Regions from separate parts of the Streptomyces sp. NPDC087215 genome, predicted to be linked through region 2. Evidence: riboswitches for the same ligand, from Rfam matches in the RefSeq annotation. Region 2 holds a riboswitch; the other holds the start of a gene.
What was found. A riboswitch is a leader RNA that binds a small molecule or an ion and turns the genes downstream of it on or off. The one in region 2 is predicted to bind cobalamin.
Positions count from the first base shown of each region.

Region 1 (9,608 bases), on a different contig from region 2:
TCATGCTCGAACGGCCCGAGTACGGGGTCACGGACATGGCCCGCACGCTCGACTGGCCGGAGGAACAGGTCCGCGAGGCACTGGGGCGCCTCGCGGAGGCACGGCTCGTCGCCATGGAGGGACCGGGAGAAGCCCTTCCGTTCGACCCCGAGGTCGGTTTCTCGTTCCTGCTCTCCCGCGCCGAGGCCGATCTGAGCCGGAGACGGCGCCAGGTCGAGCGCGCCCAACGGACCGTGGCGGACATCCTCACCACGTACGCCGACCCCACCACGGGGGCGGCGCGGCACGACGTGGTGCACCGGGTGGTGGGCCTGGAGAACGTCCGCGACCGCCTGGAGGACCTCGCCGCGAACGCCCGTACCGAATGCTTCTCGCTGCTCCCCGGCGGGGCCCAGCTCCCCGACACCATGGACGCGAGCCAGCCGCTCGACCAACTCGCCCTGGAACGCGGGGTGAAGATCCGGTCGATCTACCAGGAGAGCTTCCGCAACGACCCGCCGACCGCCGAGTACGTCCGCTGGTACTGCGACCTGGGCGGCGAGGCGCGGACCGTGCCCGTGGTCCCGATGCTCATGGTGATCGTGGACCGCGAGGCGGCGCTCGTCCCGGTCGACCCCCAGGACGGCCGCGCGGGCGCCCTGGAGGTCCGCAGTCCCGGTCTGGTGCACGCGCTCGTGGTGCTCTTCGACCGGCTGTGGGAGGCGGGCACCCCCTTCGGCGAGGCCCCCCGCCGCGACGAGCACGCGCTCTCCCCGCAGGAGCGGGAGCTGCTCATGCTGCTGGGGATCGGCTGCACGGACGACATCGCCGCCCGGCGCCTCGGGGTGTCGCTGCGGACCGTGCGCCGGATGAGCTCCGACCTGATGAACCGGCTCGGCGCCCGCAGCCGTTTCGAGGCGGGCGTCCGGGCCAGCAAGGAGGGCTGGCTCTGAACCCCGGCCCCCGCGAAGGCCCTTGCCCGGCCCGGGAGCCACCGCACCCGGCAGCCACGGAGTCCCTTCCGTTATGCGGACAGGGGTTCCGTGGGACCGGAGGCGTCCCCTAGATTTCCCCAGCACTTGTCGAGGTGATCAGCGAGGGGACGGAATCGCCATGCCGGAAGAGACACAAGGGAAACAACCGACCATCACCCCCCTGCGGGTGGTGATCGCGCTCTGCCTGATCGCGCCGTTCGTGGCGATGCTCTGGGTGGGGTCCTACGCGAAGACCGAACCCCTGCTCGGGGGCATCCCGTTCTTCTACTGGTACCAGATGCTCTGGGTGGTCGTCTCGACCGCGCTCACCATGATCGCGTACAAGCTGTGGCAGAACGACCAGCGCGCCCGCAAGGGAGGTGACGCGCGATGAAGGACGGCGTGAACGGCGTCGCACTCGCCGTCTTCATCTTCTTCTTCGTGGCCGTCACGGTCATGGGCTTCCTCGCCGCGCGCTGGCGCAAGGCGGAGGACGAGAACAGCCTCGACGAATGGGGCCTGGGCGGACGCTCGTTCGGCACCTGGGTCACCTGGTTCCTGCTGGGCGGCGACCTCTACACCGCGTACACCTTCGTCGCCGTCCCCGCGGCCATCTACGCGGCGGGCGCGGCCGGCTTCTTCGCCGTCCCGTACACGATCCTGGTCTACCCGCTGATCTTCACCTTCCTGCCGCGCCTCTGGTCGGTCTCGCACAAGCACGGGTACGTCACCACCTCGGACTTCGTGCGCGGACGCTTCGACTCCAAGGGGCTCTCCCTGGCGGTGGCGGTCACCGGCATCCTCGCCACCATGCCGTACATCGCGCTCCAGCTCGTCGGCATCCAGGCCGTCCTGGACGTGATGGGCCTCGGCGGCGGCGAGACCACCCACTGGTTCGTCAAGGACCTGCCGCTGCTGATCGCCTTCGGCGTCCTCGCCGCGTACACCTACTCCTCGGGGCTGCGCGCGCCCGCGCTCATCGCGTTCGTCAAGGACACCCTGATCTACATCGTCATCGCCGTGGCGATCATCTACATCCCGATCAAGCTCGGCGGCTTCGACGAGATCTTCGCCAGGGCGGGCGAGGCGTACGCGCAGACCAACCCGGCGACCGACAAGCCGCGCGGCGCGCTGGTGCCCGGCGAGGCGGGCCAGTGGACGTACGCGACGCTCGCGCTCGGCTCGGCGCTCGCGCTCTTCATGTACCCGCACTCCATCACGGCGACGCTGTCGTCGAAGAGCCGCGAGGTCATCCGCCGCAACACCACCATCCTGCCGCTGTACTCGCTGATGCTGGGCCTGCTCGCACTGCTCGGCTTCATGGCCATCGCCGCGGGCATCCAGGTGAAGAACGGCCAGCTCGCCATCCCGCAGCTCTTCGAGACGATGTTCCCCGACTGGTTCGCGGGCGTCGCGTTCGCCGCCATCGGCATCGGCGCGCTCGTCCCGGCCGCGATCATGTCCATCGCCGCCGCCAACCTCTTCACCCGCAACATCTACAAGGACTTCATCAGACCGGACGCGACCCCCGCCCAGGAGACCAAGATCTCCAAGCTGGTCTCCCTCCTGGTCAAGGTCGGCGCCCTCGCCTTCGTCCTCACCATGGACAAGACGGTCGCGATCAACTTCCAGCTGCTCGGCGGCATCTGGATCCTGCAGACCTTCCCGGCCCTGGTCGGCGGCCTGTTCACCCGCTGGTTCCACCGCTGGGCGCTGCTCGCCGGCTGGGCCGTCGGCATGGTCTACGGCACGGTCGCCGCGTACGGCGTCGCCAGCCCCACCCAGAAGCACTTCGGCGGCTCCTCCGCGGCGATACCCGGCATCGGCGAGATCGGCTACATCGGACTCACCGCCTTCGTCCTCAACGTCCTGGTGACCGTGGTCCTCACCTTCGTCCTCAAGGCCCTCAAGGCCCCCGAGGGCGTCGACGAGACCTCCCCGGGCGACTACACGGCCGACGCGGGCGACCGCGGCGTCAAGGACCTCCCGCCGGTCGGCGCCGGAAGCCACTGACCCGCCGCCGCGCCCGAGGGGCCCGGGACCCCCGCGAGGGGAACCCGGGCCCCTCCCCCGTACCCCCGGGGAGGCACACTGCCTCCATGGACTTCACGATCAGGGCGGTACGGCCCGAGGAACACGCGGAGCTCGGCGACCTCACCGGGCTGACCTATCTGAACGACGGGCTGCTGCTGCACGGCGAGGACGACTTCTACCTGGACGTGCTCCGCGACACCGCCGGGCGGGCCCGCGAGGCCGAGGTGCTCGTCGCCGTCGACGCCGACGGCCGGATCGTCGGCGGGGTGACCTTCGCCCCCGGCGACACCCCCTGGGCGGACATCGCCGTCGCGGGCGAGGCCGAGTTCCGGATGCTCGTGGTCGCCCCGGACGCCCGGGGCAGGGGCGTCGGCGAGGCCCTCGTACGGGCCTGCGCCGACCGGGCACGGGCCCTCCCCGGCTGCGTCCGGCTCGTGCTCTCCACGGCCGACCTCATGGTCTCCGCCCACCGGATCTACGAACGGATGGGCTTCGTCCGTACGCCCGAACGGGACTGGGCGCCGGTCTCCGACCACCTCCTGCGCACCTACGCCCTGGAGTTCTGAGGCCACGGCGCGACACAACATGTGGGGGGTGCCGCAAGCGGCGCCCCCCACATGTATGCTCGTGCTCGCTGTCGACGCAGGGGAATCCGGCGCGAATCCGGAACTGTCCCGCAACGGTGTGCTTCGTACGGATACGACGTCCGCACGACGTGAGTCCGAAGACCTGCCGGCAGTGCGCCCGGTCCGTCCGTTCCGGGTGTCACAGACGTCCGGGCCTCGCGGAATGGGCCGGTGGACGCGGCGCGTCCGGCCTGCCCGGAGAGCCGTCCGCCCGCCTTCCCGCCGCGGCCCCGAGCCGAGCGAGGGAGAGCCCCCACGTGACCATCGCGCCCGCCCATCCGGCGTCCGCCGAGGCTTCCGCGATCGAGAGCGACGCCCCCGGGACCGTGCTGCTGCGGACCCTGACCGCCCTCACCGCCGACCTCCCCGACACCGACCCCGGCAAGGTCGCCGCCGCCGCGCTCCGCGGCCGCAGCGCCGCCGCGGACGAGGCGGAGCTGCGCGAGCTGGCCACCGAGGCGGCCGCCGGGCTGATCGCCGAGGACCCCGCGTACTCCCGGCTCGCCGCCCGGCTCCTGACGATCACCATCGCCGACGAGGCCGCCTCCCAGGGTTCCGTGGCCTTCTCCGCGTCCGTGGCCGTCGGCCACCGCGAGGGCCTGATCGCCGACCGCACCGCCGAGCTCGTCGCCGCCCACGCCGACCGGCTCGACGCGACGATCGACCCGGCGGGCGACGACCGCTTCGGCTACTTCGGCCTGCGGACCCTCTACTCGCGCTACCTGCTGCGCCACCCGATCACCCGCAAGGTGATCGAGACCCCCCAGCACTTCATGCTGCGCGTGGCCTGCGGTCTCGCCGAGGACGACGGCTCCCGCGCCCTCGACGAGGTCGCGGCCCTCTACGGTCTGATGAGCCGCCTCGACTACCTGCCGTCCTCCCCGACGCTCTTCAACTCCGGCACCCGCCACCCGCAGATGTCCTCCTGCTACCTGCTCGACTCCCCGCAGGACGAGCTGGACTCCATCTACGACCGCTACCACCAGGTCGCGCGGCTCTCCAAGCACGCCGGCGGCATCGGGCTCTCGTACTCCCGCATCCGCGCCCGGGGCTCGCTGATCCGCGGCACCAACGGGCACTCCAACGGCATCGTGCCGTTCCTGAAGACCCTCGACGCCTCCGTCGCCGCCGTGAACCAGGGCGGTCGCCGCAAGGGCGCCGCCGCCGTCTACCTGGAGACCTGGCACGCCGACATCGAGGAGTTCCTGGAGCTCCGCGACAACACCGGCGAGGACCAGCGCCGCACCCACAACCTGAACCTGGCGCACTGGATCCCGGACGAGTTCATGCGCCGGGTCAACGCGGACGCCGAGTGGTCGCTGTTCTCCCCGGCGGACGTGCCCGAGCTGGTCGACCTGTGGGGCGAGGAGTTCGACGCCGCCTACCGCGAGGCCGAGGCGGCCGGTCTGGCCCGCAAGACCATGCCCGCCCGTGACCTGTACGGCCGGATGATGCGGACCCTGGCCCAGACCGGCAACGGCTGGATGACCTTCAAGGACGCCTCGAACCGGACGGCCAACCAGACCGCCCTGCCCGGTCACACCGTCCACTCCTCCAACCTCTGCACGGAGATCCTGGAGGTCACCGACGACGGCGAGACCGCCGTCTGCAACCTCGGCTCGGTCAACCTCGGCTCGTTCGTCGCCGACGGCGGCATCGACTGGGAGCGGCTGGACGCCACCGTCCGCACGGCCGTCACCTTCCTCGACCGGGTCGTCGACATCAACTTCTACCCGACCGAGCAGGCGGGCCGCTCCAACGCCCGCTGGCGGCCGGTGGGCCTGGGCGCGATGGGCCTCCAGGACGTCTTCTTCCAGCTGAAGCTGCCGTTCGACTCCCCCGAGGCCCGCGCGCTCTCCACCCGTATCGCCGAGCGGATCATGCTCGCCGCGTACGAGGCGTCCGCCGACCTCGCCGAGCGCAACGGCCCGGTCCCCGCCTGGGAGGCCACCCGTACCGCCCGGGGCGTGCTGCACCCGGACCACTACGACGTGGAGCTGAACTGGCCGGAGCGCTGGACGGCGCTGCGCGCGCGGATCGCCGTCACCGGGATGCGCAACAGCCTCCTCCTCGCCATCGCGCCGACCGCGACCATCGCGTCGATCGCCGGTGTCTACGAGTGCATCGAGCCGCAGGTCTCCAACCTGTTCAAGCGCGAGACGCTGTCCGGCGAGTTCCTCCAGGTCAACTCCTACCTGGTCGACGAGCTGAAGCGGCTCGGCGTGTGGGACGCGCCGACCCGTGAGGCGCTGCGCGACGCCAACGGCTCCGTCGCGGGCTTCAGCTGGGTCCCGGCCGAGGTGCGCGAGCTGTACCGCACCGCCTGGGAGATCCCGCAGCGCGGCCTGATCGACATGGCCGCCGCCCGGACCCCGTTCCTGGACCAGTCGCAGTCGCTGAACCTGTTCCTGGAGACGCCCACCATCGGCAAGCTGTCGTCGATGTACGCGTACGCCTGGAAGCAGGGCCTGAAGACGACGTACTACCTGCGCTCCCGTCCGGCCACCCGGATCGCCCGCGCCGCCCAGGCGTCGGCCGCCGCCCCGGCCACCATCCCCGTCCAGCAGGCCGCCGACCCCGACGCGGTCGCCTGCTCCCTGGAAAACCCCGAGTCCTGCGAGGCCTGCCAGTAATGAGCGACGAACAGAAGAACCTCCTCGACCCGGGCTTCGAGCTGACCCTCCGCCCGATGCGCTACCCGGACTTCTACGAGCGCTACCGGGACGCGATCAAGAACACCTGGACCGTCGAGGAGGTCGACCTCCACTCGGACGTCGCCGACCTCGCCAAGCTCACCCCGGGTGAGCAGCACATGATCGGCCGGCTCGTCGCGTTCTTCGCGACCGGCGACTCGATCGTGTCGAACAACCTGGTCCTGACGCTGTACAAGCACATCAACTCCCCCGAGGCGCGGCTCTACCTCTCGCGCCAGCTCTTCGAGGAGGCCGTGCACGTCCAGTTCTACCTGACCCTCCTGGACACGTACCTGCCCGACCCGGCGGACCGCGCGGCGGCCTTCGACGCGGTGGAGAACATCCCGTCGATCCGCGAGAAGGCGCAGTTCTGCTTCAAGTGGATGGACTCGGTCGAGAAGATCGACCGGCTGGAGACGGCCTCCGACCGCCGCCGCTTCCTGCTGAACCTGATCTGCTTCGCCGCGTGCATCGAGGGCCTGTTCTTCTACGGCGCCTTCGCCTACGTGTACTGGTTCCGGTCCCGCGGCCTGCTGCACGGCCTGGCCACCGGCACCAACTGGGTGTTCCGCGACGAGACGATGCACATGAACTTCGCCTTCGAGGTCGTGGACACCGTCCGCAAGGAGGAGCCGGAGCTCTTCGACGACGCCCTCCAGCAGCAGGTCACGGACATGCTGAGGGAGGCCGTCGAGGCGGAGCTGCAGTTCGGCCGCGACCTGTGCGGCGAGGGCCTGCCCGGCATGAACACCGAGTCGATGCGCGAGTACCTCCAGTGCGTCGCCGACCAGCGCCTCCAGCGCCTGGGCTTCCCCCCGGTCTACGGCTCCGAGAACCCGTTCGCCTTCATGGAACTCCAGGGCGTCCAGGAACTCACCAACTTCTTCGAACGCCGCCCGTCCGCCTACCAGGTGGCGGTCGAGGGCTCGGTGGACCTGGACGAGGACTTCTAGTCCCGTACGGCACGGGAAAGGGCCCCGCACTCCTCGGAGTGCGGGGCCCTTTCCGGTACCACCGGAGGGTCAGGCGTTCGGAACCGTCTCGTAGCGCGGGGTGCCCTCTTCCATCTGGCGGAGGGCGTCCTTGCGGTCGCGCTTGGAGAGGCGGTCGATGTACAGGTAGCCGTACAGGTGGTCCGTCTCGTGCTGGAGGCAGCGGGCGAAGTAGCCGGTGCCCCTGACCTTGATCGGGTTGCCCTGGGCGTCCTGGCCGTGGACCTCCGCGTGGTCCGGGCGGGCCAGTTCGGCGTAGGCCGTCGGGACCGAGAGGCAGCCCTCGTTGGACTCGTCCAGGACGCGCAGCTCCGCCGGGAGTTCCTGGAGGACCGGGTTGATCACGACGCCGGTGTGCCGGACGCCCTCGTCGTCGGGGCAGTCGTAGACGAAGACCTTGAGGTCCACACCGATCTGGTTCGCGGCCAGGCCCACGCCCTCGGCGGCCTTCTGGCTGGCGAACATGTCGTCGATCAGCGCGGCGAGCGAGTCGTCGAACTCGGTGACGTCCTTGCACTCCTTGTGCAGCACCGGGTTCCCGACCACCGTGATCGGGCGGGCCGTGCCGCGCTCGCGGTGGGCGAGCTCACGCGCCTCGCAGTCCTCCGTGTCCACGACGTAGCCGTCGTTGATCCGCGTCTGCTCGTCCGTCTCCTGCTGCGCCATGTCCGGCCGCGCCCTTCTGAAAACCCGATTCCGTCGGAGGACAGCCTACGGGCCCGACGGCGGACGCTCAGCAGACCTCTTCGAGATCCCGCCATTCACGGCTGTCGGGACTGTCCGCGGCCCAGCCGTCGAGGAGTCCCCGCACCAGGCCCGGCGGGGCCGCGATGCCGCACTCGCGCTCCGGCACCCACAGCTCGCCCGGCGAGCGGTGGCCCAGCGGCCCGGGGTGCCCAGGCTCGCTGTGGTCGTGCGGGTCGGAGTGCTCGCCCTCGCCCTCGGCGCTCGGCATCGTCGACTCCGAGCAGGCGCGGCAGAGCAGCCGCACCGAGGACGACCAGTCCTCGGCGGCGAAGCCCGCCTCCGCGGCCAGCAGCTCCAGGGCGTCCCGGTCGGCCTCGGTGGCCGCCTCCAGGAGCACCACCCAGGTGGGGACGGGCGACGGCGCCCACAGCTCGATCTCGTCGAAGACCGGATAGGAGGGGCCCGCGGTGGTGGTCCGCTCACCGTGCGGCACCCCGTCGTGCAGGACGACCTCGCCCCAGCGGCGCCCGGACGACGGCAGCGGGATGGACAGGACCTCGATCCGGGCCGGGTCGAGCCTGCGGCCCCACACGACCTCCGCCTCGCCCTCCGGCGAGAGCCGGACGGCGGCGCTGCCCAGCTCCATCCCGGCGGGCTCACCGGTGCCCGCGGCGGCGCCCGGCACCTTCAACCCGTACGCCTGCCAGGCGCGGCGGGCCAGCGGCCAGTCCTGGAGCGCGGTGGCCGCGATCCCCACGTTCCACCAGTCCGGGGCGCCGGTCTCCTTGTCGAGGAGGGCGACCGCGCGGAGCCCGGCGGCCCGCGCCTGCTCCCAGTCGTGCCGGAACTTGTGCAGCAGCGCCAGGTTGAACCAGGACTCGGAGAGCCAGGGCTCCAGGTCCGCCGCACGGGTGAGCAGCGCTCCCGCGTCCTCGTACCGTCCGTCGCCGATCAGCGTGAACGCGCGGTCGGTGGCCTGCCGCCACGAGGCGGAGGGCCGATGCCGTACCTTCCCGAAGATCTTCACGATTCCCGCCTGCCGGTCGCTTCACCCTCTTGTTCGCATCCAACCATGCCCGGTCGGACGCGCGCTCATTACCCATGGGTTACCCAGGGACGGCCGAGGTCACCCCAGCCGCTCCGCCCCGGGCCAGGACCCTGGCCAGGCATTCGACGACGTCCGGGTGGTAGTCGCGGGCGGTGCCGAGTCTGAGCCGCTCCAGGGCGTCGAGGGCGGCGGTCGCGGGCCCGTCGCCCGCGAGGTCGTCGTAGGCGTTCACCGCGCGCACGATCCGGGCGGGCAGCGGCTGCTCCCGGTACGGGTCGGCCTGCCGTTCCACCACGACGGCGACGGCCCCGGGGACCCCGGTCCTGCGCACGACCTCACCGCCGAGGAGGGCGATCCGGCGCTGTTCCTCGGCGGGCAGGAGCGCGGTGGCGCCGCCCGCGACCGGGTCGACCAGGGAGAGCTGTCCGATGTCGTGCATGAGGGCGGCGTGCTCCAGGACGGTCAGCTCGGCGCCGGAGAGCCCCAGCTCGCGTCCGACGGCCGCGCTGAGGGCGGCGACCCGGTGGGCGTGGCCGGGCGGGGTGCAGCCCGCGATCTCGGTGGCGCGGGCGAGG
Region 1 covers NZ_JBIUZD010000005.1:363,867-373,474, forward strand. Annotated here, with positions in the region: gene ACIO92_RS16970 (LuxR C-terminal-related transcriptional regulator) at 1-932, shown strand, start outside; gene ACIO92_RS16975 (DUF3311 domain-containing protein) at 1,093-1,347, shown strand; gene mctP (monocarboxylate uptake permease MctP) at 1,344-2,966, shown strand; gene ACIO92_RS16985 (GNAT family N-acetyltransferase) at 3,053-3,553, shown strand; cobalamin riboswitch at 3,602-3,739, shown strand; gene ACIO92_RS16990 (ribonucleoside-diphosphate reductase subunit alpha) at 3,871-6,246, shown strand; gene ACIO92_RS16995 (ribonucleotide-diphosphate reductase subunit beta) at 6,246-7,259, shown strand; gene def (peptide deformylase) at 7,329-7,964, opposite strand; gene ACIO92_RS17005 (hypothetical protein) at 8,032-9,012, opposite strand; gene ACIO92_RS17010 (HD domain-containing protein) at 9,092-9,608, opposite strand, start outside.
Region 1: it holds a riboswitch for cobalamin, as region 2 does, so the genes downstream of both, ACIO92_RS16990 (ribonucleoside-diphosphate reductase subunit alpha) here and ACIO92_RS06580 (prenyltransferase/squalene oxidase repeat-containing protein) in region 2, are expected to answer to the same signal.

Region 2 (9,608 bases):
CGTCCCGGCGGACCTCGGCGCAGCCGGTCGTGACCGGCTGCGGGGGCGGGGTCTCGCCGGGCGGGGCGTCCCGGGGGCCGCCGGAGTCGACGACGACCACGACGCGCTTGGCGCCGTCCCCGGCCGCCTTCGCTCCGCAGATCCCGGCGAAGTCGGGGGCGGCGGAGGGCCGCGAGGTGTCGTCGGTGCCGCTGCTGACCGCGAAGCGGAAGCCGATGACGTCGCCGTCGGCGGGGCGGGCGGTGGCGGGGCCCTGGGTGGCGTACGCCCAGGGCTTGCCGCCGTCGCTCTGCCAGAACGACCAGTAGCGGTATCCGGCGGCCTGCGCGGGCGCCGCCGCGACCCCGGCGAGGGTGAGCAGGGCTCCGGCGGTGGCGCCCGCGAGCCGGACGCCCCTTCTCCGGGAGACGGTCACTTCTTGCGGCCGCTGACGAGGAAGCCGATGCCGACGCCGACGACCGTGCCGATGCCGATGATCCACCAGACGTCGAAGCCGGAGTTCTCGTCGTCGCTGGTGGAGGAGGCGGAGGTGTCGGGGGTCTTGGGCGCGGGCCCGGTGGCGTTGAGCTGCTCGACGAGGTCGGTGGTGCCGAACTCGCGGGGGTCGGTGTCGGTGGCGCGGGCGGCGAGGACCAGCTGCGCGTACGCGGCCGGGCCGCCTTCCTTCGCCCAGCCGGCGGAGTTCTTCTCCAGCCATTCCAGGGCGGGCTCGGCCTCCTTGGCGGCGCCGGACGCGGCGAGCGCGACGACGGCGTCGGCGGTGTTGCCGATGTCGGGCCGCTCGGTGGTGTCGGTGGCGCCGGGCATCGGCGGCAGGGTCAGGTGGCCGGTCTTCGCGAGGGCCTTCGCCAGGTAGGAGGCGCCGTTGAGGGCGGCCCGCTCGGCGGTCGGCTTGGTCAGGTCGGTGCAGGTGGGGGGCTGCTCGGGGGAGGCCTTGGTGGCGACGGGGCTCTTGCCGAGTCCGGCGAGGGTGGCGGCCGCGGTGGCGTCGGCGTTCGCGAGCAGCTCGCCGTTCTTGCCGGGCTGGTACGCGAAGGCGCCCGCGCCGTCCTTGTCGGAGCAGGGCAGCGCGAAGGTGAGGAGCGCGTCGTAGGGGGTGCGGCCCTCGGCGGAGGTGTACGAGCCGGGCTTGACGCCGGTCGCGGCGAGGGCGCCGATGACGATCGAGGTGGAGTTGGCGTCGCTGGGGCCGCCCGCTCCGTAGCCCCAGCCGCCGTCCTCGTTCTGGACGGTCCTGAGCCAGCCGGTGCCCGCCTTGACGGCCTCGTCGAGCTTCTTCGGGTCGGCGGCCTGGCGACGGACGGCGTCGAGCGCCTGCACGGCGACGGCGGTGGCGTTGGTGTCCCGCATCGTCTTGGCGTCGCAGGGCTTGCCGGTGTCGGGGCGGTAGGAGGCGAACGAGCCGTCGGCGCACTGCTGGCCGAGCAGCCAGTCCACGGCCCGGTCGGCGGGCTGGTAGCCGGTGGCGCGCTGGGCGAGGAAGGCGAGGGACTGGCGCCAGACACCGTCGTACGTGGGGTCCTTGGTGCCGTACAGACCGGGCGAGGGGGTGGCGGCGGAGGCCGAGGGGGAGGGGGCGGCGGTGGCCGCTCCCGCGGCTGCGGTGCCGAGCAGCACGGCGGCGGTGAGCGCGGCGGCGCCGTTGCGGACGGTGATCATGGGGCCCTCTCCTGCGGCCGGGCACCGGCACGCCTCGGGGGCACCTGGCTCCGGCTCCGTATTCCTCGACGGTGCCGCGGTCACGTCCCGTGCGGGGCATTCCGACTCGCTGTCCGGGGGACAGCTCTACGGCTGCGGGGTCAGTGCCGGATTCGCACCGGCTTCCCCCCGTACGGGCATGATGACGACCGGGTCAGTCTACCGGCCCGTAGGGAGGGTGCCCGGGGGCGCGGGGCGGCCCGCGCGGTGTGCGAGGTGGCTCACACGGCCAGGTAGGTGACCGGGTCGGTGCCGGGGACGGCTTCGGCGCGGCCCTGTTTGACGAGTCTGCGCAGATGGGCCTCGGCCTCGCTGACGGCGATGTTGCGGGAGGCGTGGGGGATGCGGTCCCAGGGGCGGTTCCACTCCATGCGCTCGGCGAGCTGCCAGGGGGTGAGGGGGACGGCGAGGAGCGCGAGGAGTCCGGCGAGCCGTTCCTCGTGGTGGTCGAGGAGGGCGCGGACGCGTCCGGCGGCGTCGGTGAAGGCGTGCTGGTGGGCGGGGAGGACCTCGGCGACGCCGAGGCGGCCGACGCGTTCGAGGGAGTCGAGGTAGTCGCCGAGGGGGTCGGTGGCGGCGGTGGCGCTGTCGGGGTCCTCGTACAGGCCGATGTGCGGGGAGATCCCGGGCAGCAGGTGGTCGCCGGAGAAGAGGCGGCCGTGGCCGGGGAGCCCGGCGGGGTGCTCCTCCTCCAGGTGGAGGCAGACGTGGCCGGGGGTGTGGCCGGGGGTCCAGACGGCGCGGAGCCTGCGTCCGGCGAGGCCGAGGAGTTCGCCGGGGACGATCTCGCGGTCGGGGAGGGCGGCGCGCAGCCCGGGGAGGGTGGTGGCGCGGCCGGAGTCGCGGGCGGCGCGCAGCGGGGCGAGGTGGTCCTCGGGGGCGCCGACGGCGGCGAGCTTGCGGGCGAGGTAGTCGAGCCAGGTGCCGGGCCGGGACTCGCGGGTGCGGCGGACGACGGCGGTGTCGGCGGCGTGCATGGCGATCCAGGCGCCGGACTCCTCGCGGACCCGGCCGGAGAGTCCGTGGTGGTCGGGGTGGTGGTGGGTGATGACGACGCCGTGGACGTCGGCGGGGGCGATGCCGAGGGCGGCGAGTCCGCCGGCGAGTTCGGTCCAGGAGGCGGGGTCGTCCCAGCCGGTGTCGACGAGGACCGGGCCCCGGTCGGTGTCGAGGACGTGGACGAGGGTGTGGCCGAGGGGGTTGTCGGGGATGGGCACCCGGAGGGACCAGACGCCTCCGCCGTGCTCGGTCACCTGGGGCGTGGATTCCTGCATGGGTCCTCGTCTCTCCACGGCGGTGCGGGGGTGCGGGGGGTGCTCGACCGTTGCCCATCATAACTAGAACTGGTATCAGTTCTGAGACATCGTCAGGAATCATCAGGGAATCCCCTCCGGGGTTCACCTCCTCGTGAAGGCGGCGGTCATGACCGAGCTTGTGGAGCACGGAAAGCTGTTCATCGGCGGAGAGTTGACCGATCCGCTCGGCGAGGAGGTCATCGAGGTCGTCTCGCCGCACACCGAGCAGGTCATCGGGCGGGTCCCGCACGCCTCCCGGGGCGATGTGGACCGGGCCGTCGCCGCCGCCCGGAAGGCCTTCGACGAGGGGCCCTGGCCCCGGACGACGCTGGCGGAGCGGATCGAGGTCGTCAGCCGGATCAAGGACGCCTTCGCCGTCCGGTACGAGGAGATCGCCCGGTCCATCAGCGCGCAGAACGGCTCCCCGTACTCGTGGTCCGTGCTCGCCCAGGCGCTGGGCGCGATGATGGTCTGGGACTCGGCGATCGCCGTCGCCCGTGACTTCGTGTTCGAGGAGCGGCGCGGCGGTGTGCTCGGGCCGCTGCTCGTGCGGCGGGAGCCGGTGGGCGTGGTCGCGGCGGTCGTCCCGTGGAACGTGCCGCAGTTCACCGCCGCCGCCAAGCTGGGGCCCGCGCTGCTCGCGGGCTGCGCGGTGGTCCTCAAGCCGTCGCCGGAGACGCCGCTCGACTCGTACCTCCTGGCCGACATCGCGGCGGAGGCGGGACTGCCCGAGGGGGTGCTCAGCATCCTGCCCGCCGACCGGGAGGTGAGCGAGTACCTGGTGGGGCACCCGGGCGTCGACAAGGTGTCCTTCACGGGCTCGGTCGCGGCGGGCCGCCGGGTCATGGAGGTCGCCTCCCGCAACCTCACCCGGGTCACCCTGGAGCTGGGCGGGAAGTCGGCCGCGGTGATCCTGCCGGACGCCGATCTGGACGCGGCGGTCGCCGGGATCGTGCCCGCCGCCTGGATGAACAACGGGCAGGCGTGCGTGGCCCAGACCCGTATCCTCGCCCCCCGCTCCCGGTACGGGGAGGTCGCGGAGGCGCTCGCGGCGGCGGCGGGGGCGCTGGTGGTCGGCGACCCGCTCGACCCGGCGACCCAGGTGGGGCCGCTGGTGGCCGAGCGCCAGCGGAGGCGCTCGCTCGACTACATCCGGATCGGCCAGGAGGAGGGCGCCAAGGTCCTGGCGGGCGGCGGCCGTCCGGCGGGTCTGGAGCGCGGCTGGTACGTGGAGCCGACCCTGTTCGGGGACGTCGACAACTCCATGCGGATCGCCCGCGAGGAGATCTTCGGGCCGGTGATCTGCCTCCTGCCGTACGGGGACGAGGCCGAGGCGCTGCGGCTGGCGAACGACTCCGACTTCGGGCTGAGCGGCAGCGTCTGGACCGGGGACGTGGAGCACGGCATCGACTTCGCGCGGGGCGTGCGCACCGGCACGTTCAACGTGAACACCTTCAGCCTGGACATGCTGGGCCCGTTCGGCGGATACAAGAACTCCGGCGTGGGGCGGGAGTTCGGCCCCGAGGGATTCGGCGAGTACCTGGAGCACAAGATGGTCCACCTGCCGGCGGGCTACGAGGGCGGCGCGTGATGGGCGACCGCTGGCACGTGGAGGTGGACCGGGGCGTCTGCATCGGCTCCGCCATGTGCGTGAACCACGCCCCGGACGGCTTCCGCCTCGACACGGCCCGCCAGTCCCACCCGCTCACCCCGGAGTCGGACGCGGGCGAACGCCTCCTCGCGGCGGCGGAGGGCTGCCCGGTGGAAGCGATCCTGATCACTCTGAGCGGCACGGGGGAGCCGGTGTTCCCACCGGAGGAGTAGGGGTCCGCAGGGCCCGTGGCACACTTCGTCCTTTGCTCACGGGGGTGCACAGAGCCCCGTGGCCTGGGAGGGGACAGTTGTGCGCAAGGAAGGGCGGGCCGTTCTCGCGGCCCTGGCAGTCGTGCTCGGAGCCGTGGGGTGCGGCGCGGAAGGGACCGCCGCGCCGGTGCCGTTGGCGACCGTGGTGCCCCGGCCGCCGGGGACCGGGCCGCTCACGAAGGAGGTGGTGCGGGCGGACCTCGACGGCTCGGCGGCGAACGCCCGCGTCCCGGCGAACTCACGGGGGAGCCTCACCAAGGACGTGGACGATCCGGCCAGTCCGCTGTCGTGCGTCGTCCGCTTCATGGGCTTCCACGAGGAGTCCGCGCCGGTGGACGTCCCCCGGTACGAACGGGTGCTGAGCGAACTGGGCGAGCGCGGCTGGAAGCAGCGGGGAGAGCGGCAGGAGCGCAAGGCCGTGGACGGCTCGGACAGCCAGTTCACCGTGGTCCTCGAACAGCGGGGCTGGAGGCTGAAGACGGAGTACCGCAACATCGGGGACGGGGGCACGGTCAGCCTGGCGGCCTTCGACGAAGCCTGTCTGAAGCGGACCGGGGGCGGCGGGGAAGTCCGGCAGGGCTGACCGGCTGCCACGAAGGCCCCGGCCCCCGCGCGTGGGCTGCGGGGCCCCGCCCCGCCGGAAGCCCGGGGGCCCGGCGACGGCCCACGAGCGGCCCCGGTGCGGGCGGCGCCGCCGCTCCGACGGCCCAGGGGCGGCCCGGCGACGGCCCAGCCACGGCCCAGGGGCGGCCCGGCGACGGCCCGGAGGTGACTCACGTACGGCCAGAAGGTGATCCAGTGGCGGCCCGGAGGCGGCCCGGCGACGGTCCGGAAGCGCGCCGTGCGGCCCGAGCGGGCGCCCCGGTGCGCCCCCGCCGCCCCGGACTCACCGCCCCCGGACCGCCCCCGGGGCCGGGTCCTCCGGGGCCGTCAGGGCGATCAGGCGGCAGACCGTCTCGATGTCGATCTTCACCTGGGCGATCGAGGCGCGGCCCGACAGCCAGGTGATCAGGGCCGAGTGCCAGGTGTGCTCGATCACCCGGACGGCCGACAACTGGGCCGGTGTGGGGTGTTCCGTGCCCATCGCGTCCAGGATGATCGCCGTCGTCAGCCGCGAGACCGTGTCGACCTCCGGGCTCACGCTCCGGTCCGCGAAGGTCAGGGCCCGCACCATCGCGTCGGCGAGCTGCGGTTCGCGCTGGAGCGCCCGGAAGGCCCGCATCAGGGTCTCCGCGACCCGAGTCGCCGGGTCCGCCCCGGCCGGGGGCCGCTTCCGCAGGGTGGTGTGCATGTGCTGGAGCTGGTCCTGCATGGTGGCGACCAGCAGATGGATCTTGGAGGGGAAGTAGCGGTACAGCGTCCCCAGGGCCACCCCGGCGGCCTCGGCGACCTCCCGCATCTGCACGGCGTCGAAGCCGCCCCGCGCCGCGAGCTGCGCGCTGGCGTCGAGGATGCGGCGGCGGCGCGCCTCCTGGCGCTCCGTGAGGGGCGGTGACGCGGGTCTGTGGCCCGCCCTGTGGTCTGCGGTCATGAGGTCCCGTTCCGTGCGGTGGGGAGCGACAGTATGGCGCTGCGGGGGCCGTGGCGCGAATCACCTGTTCCGGCTCTCACCACGGGGCTACCTGCCGGTAGATTCTGTCCTCCTCGAAGGATCGGGAAGTGGGGCGACGACCGGCCCGACGCCCGCACGGACGACTCCGGCGCTCGCGCGAACGGCCAAGTCTGTAACTTGTTCTAGATTAGCGCGAGCGGTTACGCTCCGGCGAAACGTACGCTCGAAGGGGGTCGCGCATGACCGCTGAGGCCATGGAGGCACGCCCCCGACAGGGCGTCACGGCCGCCGGTGACGAACCGCTGCGGATCGCTCTCCTCACGTACAAGGGGAACCCCTTCTGCGGAGGACAGGGCGTCTACGTCCGCCACCTCTCCCGCGAACTCGCCCGCCTCGGCCACAGCGTCGAGGTCATCGGCTCCCAGCCGTACCCCGTCCTCGACGAGGGCGTCCCCCTCACCGAGGTCGCCAGCCTCGACCTCTACCGCTCGCCGGACCCCTTCCGGACCCCGGGGCGCGAGGAGTACCGGGACTGGATCGACGGCCTCGAAGTCGCCACCATGTGGACCGGGGGCTTCCCCGAGCCGCTCACCTTCTCGCTGCGGGCCCGCCGCCTGCTCGCCGCCCGGCGCGGCGACTTCGACGTCGTCCACGACAACCAGACCCTCGGCTACGGGCTCCTCGGCGGCCCCCGCGCCCTCGGCGCCCCGCTGGTCACCACGATCCACCACCCCATCACCGTCGACCGGCGGCTCGACCTCGCCGCCGCCGCCGACTGGAAGCGCCGCGCCTCCGTCCGCCGCTGGTACGGCTTCACCCGGATGCAGAAGCGCGTCGCCCGCAGGCTGCCCTCGGTGCTGACCGTCTCCGGCACCTCCCGGCAGGAGATCGTCGAACACCTCGGCGTCCGCGAGGACCGCGTCCGGGTCGTGCACATCGGCGCCGACACCGACCTCTGGTCGCCCGGTCCGGCCGTCGCCGAGGTCCCCGGCCGGATCGTCACCACCTCCAGCGCCGACGTCCCCCTCAAGGGCCTGGTCCATCTGATCGAGGCGCTCGCCAAGCTCCGCACCGAGCACCCCGACGCGCACCTCGTCGTCGTCGGCAAGCGCGCCGAGGACGGCCCGGTCGCCACCGCGATCGAGCGGTACGGGCTCGACGGCGCCGTGGAGTTCGTCAAGGGCATCAGCGACGCCGAGATGGTCGACCTCTACCGCTCCGCCCAGGTCGCCTGCGTGCCCTCCCTGTACGAGGGCTTCTCGCTGCCCGCCGCCGAGGGCATGGCCACCGGCACCCCGCTGGTCGCCACCACCGGCGGCGCGATCCCCGAGGTCGCGGGCCCGGACGGCGAGAGCTGCCTCGCGGTGCCGCCCGGCGACGCGGGCGCCCTCGCCGCCGCCCTCGGCCGGGTCCTCGGAGACCCGGAGCTGCGCGCCCGGCTCGGCGCGGCGGGCCGGGACCGGGTCCTGGAGCGCTTCACCTGGGCCCGCGCGGCACGCGGCACCGCCGAGCTGTACCGGGAGGCGATCGACGCGCGGCGCGCCCGGACGCGCGGAGGCGCCCGGTGACGCCCCACCCCACCCGCCGGGCACGTACCGCCGGGCCCGTGCCCCGTACCGCCCGGCCCGGAGCGCGGACCGCCGGACACCCCGCGCCCGCCCGCCCCGACCGGTCGGGGAAGACCGCCCCGAGGACCGCCCGCCCCCACCGACTTCCCCACCGCGAAAGCAGGACCTCGTGCTGACCGTCGACTTCACCCGCTTCCCGCTCGCCCCCGGCGACCGCGTGCTCGACCTGGGCTGCGGGGCGGGACGGCACGCCTTCGAGTGCTACCGGCGCGGCGCCCGGGTCGTGGCCCTGGACCGGAACCCCGAGGAGATCCGCGAGGTCGCCAAGTGGTTCGCCGCCATGAAGGAGGCGGGGGAGGCGCCCGCCGGGGCGACCGCCACCGCGATGGAGGGCGACGCCCTCAACCTGCCGTTCCCCGACGGGTCCTTCGACGTCGTGATCATCTCCGAGGTCATGGAGCACATCCCGGACGACAAGGGCGTGCTCGCCGAGATGGTCCGCGTCCTCAAGCCGGGCGGCCGGATCGCGGTCACCGTGCCCCGCTACGGCCCGGAGAAGGTCTGCTGGACGCTCTCCGACGCGTACCACGAGGTCGAGGGCGGCCACATCCGCATCTACAAGGCCGACGAACTCCTCGGCAAGATCCGCCAGGCCGGTCTGAAGCCGTACGGCACCCACCACGCGCACGCGCTGCACTCCCCGTACTGGTGGCTGAAGTGCGCCTTCGGCGTCGACAACGACAAGGCCCTGCCGGTCCGCGCCTACCACAAGCTCCTGGTCTGGGACATCATGAAGAAGCCCGCCGTGACCCGGGTCGCCGAGCAGCTGCTCAACCCGGTCGTCGGCAAGAGCTTCGTGGCGTACGCGACCAAGCCCCACCTGCCCGAGGCCGACACCCAGTGACCTCTCCCGAGCGGATCGCGGAGCACCTCGTGCTGCCCGGGGTGCTCACCGCCGAGCAGGCCGCGCAGACCGTCGCCGGGATACTCGCCGTACAGCGCGAGGACGGCGCCATCCCCTGGTTCCGGGGCCACCACCTCGACCCCTGGGACCACACCGAGGCCGCGATGGCGCTGGACACGGCCGGCGAGCACGAGGCCGCCGCCCGCGCCTACGACTGGCTGGTACGGCACCAGAACGGCGACGGCTCCTGGTACGCGGCCTACCGGGACGGCGCCGCCGACGACGTCACCGACCACGGCCGGGAGGCCAACTTCACCGCCTACCTCGCGGTCGGCGTCTGGCACCACTACCTGACCACCGGCGACGACGTCTTCCTCGACCGGATGTGGCCCGCCGTCTACGCGGCCGTCGAGTTCGTCCTCGGGCTCCAGCAGCCCGGCGGCCAGATCGGCTGGAAGCGCGAGCCCGACGGCACACCGGTGAACGACGCCCTCCTGACCGGCAGTTCGTCGATCCACCAGGCGCTGCGCTGCGCCCTGGCCATCGCGGAGGCCCGCGAGGAGCCGCAGCCCGACTGGGAGCTGGCGGCGGGCGCCCTCGGGCACGCGATCCGGCACCACCCGGAACGGTTCCTCGACAAGTCCCGCTACTCGATGGACTGGTACTACCCGGTTCTCGGCGGCGCGGTCACCGGGGCCGACGCGAAGGCCCGGATCGACGCCTCCTGG
Region 2 covers NZ_JBIUZD010000002.1:439,239-448,846, forward strand. Annotated here, with positions in the region: gene ACIO92_RS06575 (SCO2322 family protein) at 1-415, opposite strand, end outside; gene ACIO92_RS06580 (prenyltransferase/squalene oxidase repeat-containing protein) at 412-1,659, opposite strand; cobalamin riboswitch at 1,733-1,855, opposite strand; gene ACIO92_RS06585 (MBL fold metallo-hydrolase) at 1,920-2,972, opposite strand; gene ACIO92_RS06590 (aldehyde dehydrogenase) at 3,121-4,584, shown strand; gene ACIO92_RS06595 (ferredoxin) at 4,584-4,817, shown strand; gene ACIO92_RS06600 (hypothetical protein) at 4,897-5,439, shown strand; gene ACIO92_RS06605 (TetR family transcriptional regulator) at 5,743-6,387, opposite strand; gene ACIO92_RS06610 (glycosyltransferase family 4 protein) at 6,648-7,976, shown strand; gene ACIO92_RS06615 (class I SAM-dependent methyltransferase) at 8,146-8,880, shown strand; gene ACIO92_RS06620 (prenyltransferase) at 8,877-9,608, shown strand, end outside.